Regions from separate parts of the Paenibacillus sp. 01T47 genome, predicted to be linked through region 1. Evidence: a T-box and tRNA genes for the amino acid it is inferred to sense, from the RefSeq annotation. Region 1 holds a T-box; the other regions hold tRNA genes.
What was found. A T-box is a leader RNA that pairs with one kind of tRNA and senses whether it is charged. The one in region 1 lies ahead of leuS (leucine--tRNA ligase), so its partner is inferred to be a tRNA-Leu.

Region 1 (2,262 bases):
GCCAGTTGATAAGCTTCAACTGCTTCTTTTTGCTCTGCCGTTACGATTTTTGCAACAAGCTCATGCTCAGGAGCGAGTACGCAATAAGTCGCGCCAAACAATGTATCTGGACGAGTCGTAAATACGACCAATGCGGAATCATGACCGTCAATCTCAAAGGTAACCTCAGCTCCTTTGGATTTTCCAATCCAGTTGCGCTGCATATCCTTAATGCTTTCTGTCCAGTCCAGTTCTTCCAAATCATCCAACAAACGATCTGCGTATTCTGTAATTTTCAAAATCCACTGACGCATAGGCTTGCGAACAACGGGATGATTGCCCCGCTCGCTTAGGCCGTTAATAACCTCTTCATTTGCAAGCACCGTTCCAAGAGCTTCACACCAGTTAACTGATACTTCAGCAACATAAGCGAGTCCTCTGTTGTACAATTGGATAAAAATCCATTGCGTCCATTTATAATATTCAGGATCGGTTGTACTAATCTCGCGATCCCAATCGTATGAGAAGCCAAGTGATTTTATTTGTCTGCGGAAATTATCGATGTTTACAAACGTAATATCGCGCGGATGCTTTCCTGTATCAAGCGCATGCTGCTCAGCAGGCAATCCGAACGCGTCCCAGCCCATCGGATGAAGGACATTATAACCTTTCATTCTTTTGTAGCGAGACACGATATCCGTCGCTGTATAACCTTCGGGATGTCCTACATGCAAGCCAGCTCCAGATGGATATGGAAACATATCTAATGCGTAAAATTTTGGTTTTTCAGCATCCTCTGTCGTTTGAAACGTTTTGTTTTTATCCCAAAATTGCTGCCATTTCGGCTCCACAACAAGCGGGTTATAGCCGTGAAATTGCTGTTCTTGACTCATGTGCTCATATCCTCTCTCAAATAAATGCTGAATGCATAATTGTACAAAAAAACATAAAACCTCTCGCCCCTAGCGAATTATCGCTAGGGACGAGAGGTTGTTCTCCCGTGGTACCACCCTAGTTAGCGAAAGACATGCTTTGCCGATCGCTCACTTGTCGCCCTTATCGCGGGCCAAACGGTGATTTTCGCGTAAACGATGTTTCGTAAACATCGCTTTCGTTAATCGCACAGCTCCAAGGCGAGCTTCATTTCGCTGCAGGTCCGGCTTCCACCATAAATCACCGGCTCTCTAGGCCTGACAAACGAAATTACTGTTCCTCTTCAACGCTCCATATGCATAAAATCGTTAGTTTCGATTATAAAGATCACACGGTTCGGTGTCAAGAGAACGAACTTGAACTTCAAGCGTACACTAATCAATTTGCACAACACATTTATTTTTCTTGTGCTCCTGATATGGTTTTATTCGCTCCAGCTCCGAAGCCTATATATCCAAAAATAACGGCAACGGCTACTAGCATCACTAATGAGACAGTCCAATTATTCGTCAAATCATGAATGAGTCCAAACAACAGCGGTCCGGCAGCGGCAAGCAGATAACCAAGTGACTGTGCCATCCCCGACAACTGAGCCGACTGCCTTGTGCTGCTTGTCCGCAATACAAAAAACATAACTGCGAGACTAAAGCCGGAACCGCCGGCTATTCCGAGTAAGATCATACAAATCGGAATAAGATCCACATTCCCGCTAAGGAGCCCTAAGTATCCTAGGAGCAGCAAGATCGTTGTAAGAATAACAAGCAGCCTTTGGCTTGCCTGCTTTCCCGCAATGACAGGGATAATAAAAGTCGCGGGCAAGCTGACAAATTGCAGCAGTGACAGCATCCATCCCGCATCAACGTGACTCATGCCGCGGTCAGACAAAATTTCAGGCAGCCATGATATGTTGACATAGAAACAAAATGATTGAAGCCCCATAAATAATGCGACTTTCCAAGCTAAGCCAGAGCGCAGCAGACCTCCGTTCTTCTCGCCATTCGTCGCTGCTTTGTTGTTGTCCTTCTTCGCAAACGAACGAAGCTGCGGTACCCATGCAATCGTAGCAATTAGAGCGAGCAGTGCCCAGCAGGCCAGCATACCTTGCCAGCCCAAGGATATCTTCTCTGTAATGGGAATGCTGAAACCTGAAGCTAAAGCAGCGCCTAAATTCATCACGACCGAATATAAACCAGTCATTAAACCGACGGTGGCCGGAAAATCTCTTTTTATCATGCTCGGAAGCAGTACGTTTGCAACTGCAATCGCCATGCCCAGCAAGATCGTTCCAACAAATAAAGCGGCTATCGCCGGAAGGGATCGAATTACAATCGCGCCAGTCAGCACGACCAT
Region 2 (2,262 bases), on a different contig from region 1:
AGATACGGACAAAATCTTCCGTGAGAAACCAGGTGCATGGGAAGCTCAACAACCTGGCTATGAATTGTTCCAGGCCGTAATCGAGAAGAAAAAATCGGCTCGTGAAGCACTAGCTGAGTGGGAAACACGTGGAAACGCGGTTTTGGAAAAAATTAAAAACAATCCAACTGGAGAAGGCAACGGCGGCGGAGTCGAAATTATGCCGATGCCTAGATAATTTGAAATAAGAAAGAAGCCCGTAATCGACCTCTGCGTCGTTTGCGGGCTTTTTCCTTAATATTTTGTCTAACCTCGTAATAGAAAGGACTGGTAAGCGGTCCAAGAGCCGTTCTCGGTCTGATACATCAGATGTATGCGATCAATTCTCGAAGTAAGATCAATGGACTGCATGCGCAGATTTCCGAATAAATCATGCAGCTCATCAGCTGAGATTTCTTGCCCTATCGTGACATGTGGCGTGTAAACATATTTGGGCTCGACAATGGCCAGCGGACCGCTGCACACGCTCTCCTGGAGCTTCTGCATGGAAACGGTGTCTTCAAGCGCTAAATAGAGCACATGACTTACAGGGAAAAAAGTAGATACACGGTTCAAATGGATAGAGAAAGCAGGCAGCTTAGATGTGGTTTGCTCTAAATGAGCGACTGCTAGCTGCAATTCATCGTCTGACCAATCTTCTGCGTATCGTACTGTCAAATGAGCAGGTACAGCTGTGTAATGCGGATCATGGCGTCTTCGCCAGCTATTAGCGAAGTCCTGTACATGCTTTTCGGGGAAAACAACAATTCCATATAACATGGTCTTCAGCTCCTTCGAAATGACCTATTTTGAGTATACCCCATTTGCATGTATGATCCCAATTTTGGGGTATTCTAATGTATACAGCCTTTATTGGAGTGATAAGCATCAGCTTCTCCAATAAGATAGTGGAGGGATGACATGAGATGGGTATATTGGGTTCGCCTATATGAAACCAAATTTCAAGCGGGTTGTTTGGTTAGGAGAATGGAGAATGACGGTTGGATGTATGGCTATGAAACTCCGCATGAGGTAGAGGTATTTCGATCCCGAAAAGGGCGATACGGCGTGAGGTTTATACCATAAAAAATAAAAAGAAAATAAATTAGAATATTTTGCTTGACTTAAAACACACCTATATAGTATATTATTTTATGTCGCCAATTCAACTGGCTTTGCTCAAATGGATATACGTCGCGGGGTGGAGCAGCCCGGTAGCTCGTCGGGCTCATAACCCGAAGGCCGCAGGTTCAAATCCTGCCCCCGCAACCAACCTTTCGATGAATACGTTGAAATATACGTTTTTCGAGGGCCCTTAGCTCAGTTGGTTAGAGCGGTCGGCTCATAACCGATTGGTCGGGGGTTCGAGTCCCTCAGGGCCCACCATAAGCAAAACCTTTACAACATGCCGGGGTGGCGGAACTGGCAGACGCACAGGACTTAAAATCCTGCGATGGGTGACCATCGTACGGGTTCGATTCCCGTCCTCGGCATACCTCGAAGACATTGACGAGTCAATGGTTTTCACGAAGTACATAAGATGTACGAACGATAAAAGAACCTCCTTTATAGAATCTGACTTGTCAGTTCTAAACAAAGGAGGTTTTTTTATCGTTAGGTACTTAATATCTAGCAATTTAATTTTATATGTTAATTTCTAAAGCTGTTAAGTAAATTAGAGGCTGGCAGTAATTAATTTATAGCAGCTTGTCTCGCAGCATTATGGGCTAACCTATGGAGGGTATTGTTTTTCTTGTGCTTGCTTATGTATTTTATTTGTATGTGAACGCTGGGATACATATTATTTAAATGATGTAGAGCTGCCAATATTTCATCTCTAGCATCTTTATGATGTGAATGAGAAAAATAATCTTTTGATAAAATGTTTGCGATTTGACTGCAATCAGTATAGATAATAGCGAATTTCGGCTCATACTCCGTCAGCGCACTTGCAAGTATTTCAAGACTGTAACGAACAGCAAGCAATTCACCGTAATTGGAACCTTCAATATGTTCCATCATAATTTTTTTGGCGGTAACGCGTATTGTTCTATTGAAGACAAAGCAACAAGCTGCTCCATGATTATTTTGCGCAACGAAACCAGAGTAATCACAATACAAACAAATCATACTCTTGTTCATAATGTTTTGTCTTAAACGGGGATTGGCATATGCTCTTTTTATTAGCAATTCTGTTGTAGTATCCACAAAATCTATCCTCCAGATTATATTCCTTCTTTCATT
Region 3 (2,262 bases), on a different contig from region 1:
TTAATCAGGGTGTCGAAGGTTCGAGTCCTTCATGGCTCACCATTTTCTTGATTAAGAAGATGCGAGCGATGAACGTTCGACTTATAAATGTGCGGTAGTGGTGGAACGGCAGACACGCTATCTTGAGGGGGTAGTGTCCCATGGACGTGCAGGTTCAAATCCTGTCTACCGCACCATAACTTACTCTTTGCCGATGTATATAGGTGAACTTAGAAGGTGTCATTTTGCATGCACTTTTCTGATAGATGATGCCACTTTATATTCAGATCATAAATCTGACTAGAGAGTGGTTTTTTCGTTATAAGTTGCTCGAGCCGTGAAAACAGATGCATCATTAGAGATGAGGAGCTGTAAACATGAAAATAAACTTAAACTTTACGAACAAGGGACAAGCAGCGATTAGCAAATTTAACAACGAGGAATTGCTTGAGATTTTCGCACGGTACAGCAATACCTTAATGAAAAAATACTCAATCGAAGTAACTGTACCAGCAGAAGGCAATGAAGCGATTATCGAAAGAGGCAAATTATCGGTATTTGTAGACAAAATCGAATGTGACGTTGAAACCTTCTTCAAAGAATTGGGAAGAGACGTTAAGGTGCCACTTAAGAAAAGACTTACGCCTGAAGACAAGTTAGACAATGTATTTAAGGCTGAAACGATTGAATCGTAAGGCTAAAATTATATTTAAAAAACTTGAGAAAAAATGCTTGAACTTCTGATGATAAGCTGATATAATCATTTTTGTTGTCTCAAGCATATTTGTTCTCTTAGTTCCAGACGGCCCGTTGGTCAAGTGGTTAAGACACCTCCCTTTCACGGAGGTAACAGGGGTTCGAGTCCCCTACGGGTCACCATTAATCCTCAAAGTGTACCAGCTCTATGGAGCTCGTTGCAATCACACGAGAGCCATTAGCTCAGTTGGTAGAGCACCTGACTTTTAATCAGGGTGTCGAAGGTTCGAGTCCTTCATGGCTCACCATTTTCTTTGATAAGAAGATGTGAGTGAAGGATCGTACAATTTACAATGTGCGGTAGTGGTGGAACGGCAGACACGCTATCTTGAGGGGGTAGTGTCCAATGGACGTGCAGGTTCAAATCCTGTCTACCGCACCAAAGTATATAAATCGTACGGCTCTAGAGATAGAGCCGTTTTTTTTMTGTGTTCTAACAAAAAAAGAAGCACTACTTATCGTCATATTTAAAAAGTGGGAATACTAGAGGTTGGAATGGTTGATTATATATTTAGACCGTTATATATTTATCGAAGTGGGGGTGTTCACATGCCGGGGGTTCATAGTAATTTAAAAGAAATCATGAGAGCTAAAGATCCAAACCTATCGATTAGGCAGCTTGCCAAAGATATTGACTATCATTTTGATTCTGTTCGGAAGATGTATAAGGATGAGATGGTTCAGTATCCGCGGGATCTGTTATGGAGGTTATGCAAATATTTTGATGTAAGTCCTGGACAGTTTATTGTAGTCGTTCATGACGATAAAGATATAGATCCGGATAAATAAAAGGGAACCCTGTACATTTTGTATAGGGTTCCCTTTACTATTTATATGATAATTATGCGGAAGCGACTACTTCTTCGGCTTGTGCTTGCGAGATTTTAACTAACATCGCACCAGGATCGGACAAAACTTCGATGCCTTCATGGAAGGAGAGATCAGACACTAGTAAATGATCTCCTATTTTAAGGCCGCTAATATCTACCTCGAATGCGCTGAGCAGATTGTCTGGCATGCAGCGAACCTCTACTTCGTACATCTCAACTTGAAGCATTCCGCCTTCTTTGACACCTGCTGGTTCTCCGGAGAAATGAATCGTTACTTTCGAATCTAAACTCACATTCATATTCAATTGATAGAAATCAACGTGAACAATTTTATTGCTCAGCGGATCTCTTTGTATATTTTGAATTAATACTGGCTTATTCCCTTTTTCCGGAATAGCTGCATTTAAAATAGCGCGCGGGTTGTGCTTTATGACTGATAATATTTCTTTCTCAGCGACGATAACAGAAATGCTGCCGACATCCTTGCCGTATACAATAGCTGGTACCTGTCCTTGCTTTCTTAATAGATTAATCTTAGATTTGCTTAAATCGACCCGTTCGTTTAACTGGATAGTATTGCTCATCATTTGTTGCCTCCTAATCGAATGGGGTACTGTCAAACCGACAATAAAAAAGACCGATTAGCAATAGAATGTCTAATCAGCCCGCTAACGACCATATTTTCTTGTCATATGTT

Region 2: it has a tRNA-Leu gene. The T-box ahead of leuS (leucine--tRNA ligase) is inferred to sense a tRNA for this amino acid. The anticodon was not compared.
Region 3: it has a tRNA-Leu gene. The T-box ahead of leuS (leucine--tRNA ligase) is inferred to sense a tRNA for this amino acid. The anticodon was not compared.

The regions. Positions count from the first base shown of each region.
Region 1 is NZ_JBFTPA010000018.1:72,522-74,783, reverse strand. Features, by position in the region: gene leuS (leucine--tRNA ligase) at 1-872, opposite strand, end outside; T-box leader at 955-1,208, opposite strand; gene AC1DOV_RS26990 (CynX/NimT family MFS transporter) at 1,309-2,262, opposite strand, start outside.
Region 2 is NZ_JBFTPA010000009.1:245,092-247,353, forward strand. Features, by position in the region: gene AC1DOV_RS19615 (ABC transporter substrate-binding protein) at 1-217, shown strand, start outside; gene AC1DOV_RS19620 (2'-5' RNA ligase family protein) at 286-798, opposite strand; gene AC1DOV_RS19625 (hypothetical protein) at 940-1,104, shown strand; tRNA gene AC1DOV_RS19630 (tRNA-Met) at 1,214-1,290, shown strand; tRNA gene AC1DOV_RS19635 (tRNA-Ile) at 1,328-1,404, shown strand; tRNA gene AC1DOV_RS19640 (tRNA-Leu) at 1,426-1,511, shown strand; gene AC1DOV_RS19645 (RNase H family protein) at 1,711-2,226, opposite strand.
Region 3 is NZ_JBFTPA010000011.1:86,762-89,023, reverse strand. Features, by position in the region: tRNA gene AC1DOV_RS20955 (tRNA-Lys) at 1-42, shown strand, start outside; tRNA gene AC1DOV_RS20950 (tRNA-Leu) at 92-176, shown strand; gene AC1DOV_RS20945 (hypothetical protein) at 357-674, shown strand; tRNA gene AC1DOV_RS20940 (tRNA-Glu) at 784-858, shown strand; tRNA gene AC1DOV_RS20935 (tRNA-Lys) at 908-983, shown strand; tRNA gene AC1DOV_RS20930 (tRNA-Leu) at 1,033-1,117, shown strand; gene AC1DOV_RS20925 (helix-turn-helix domain-containing protein) at 1,285-1,524, shown strand; gene AC1DOV_RS20920 (50S ribosomal protein L25) at 1,577-2,152, opposite strand.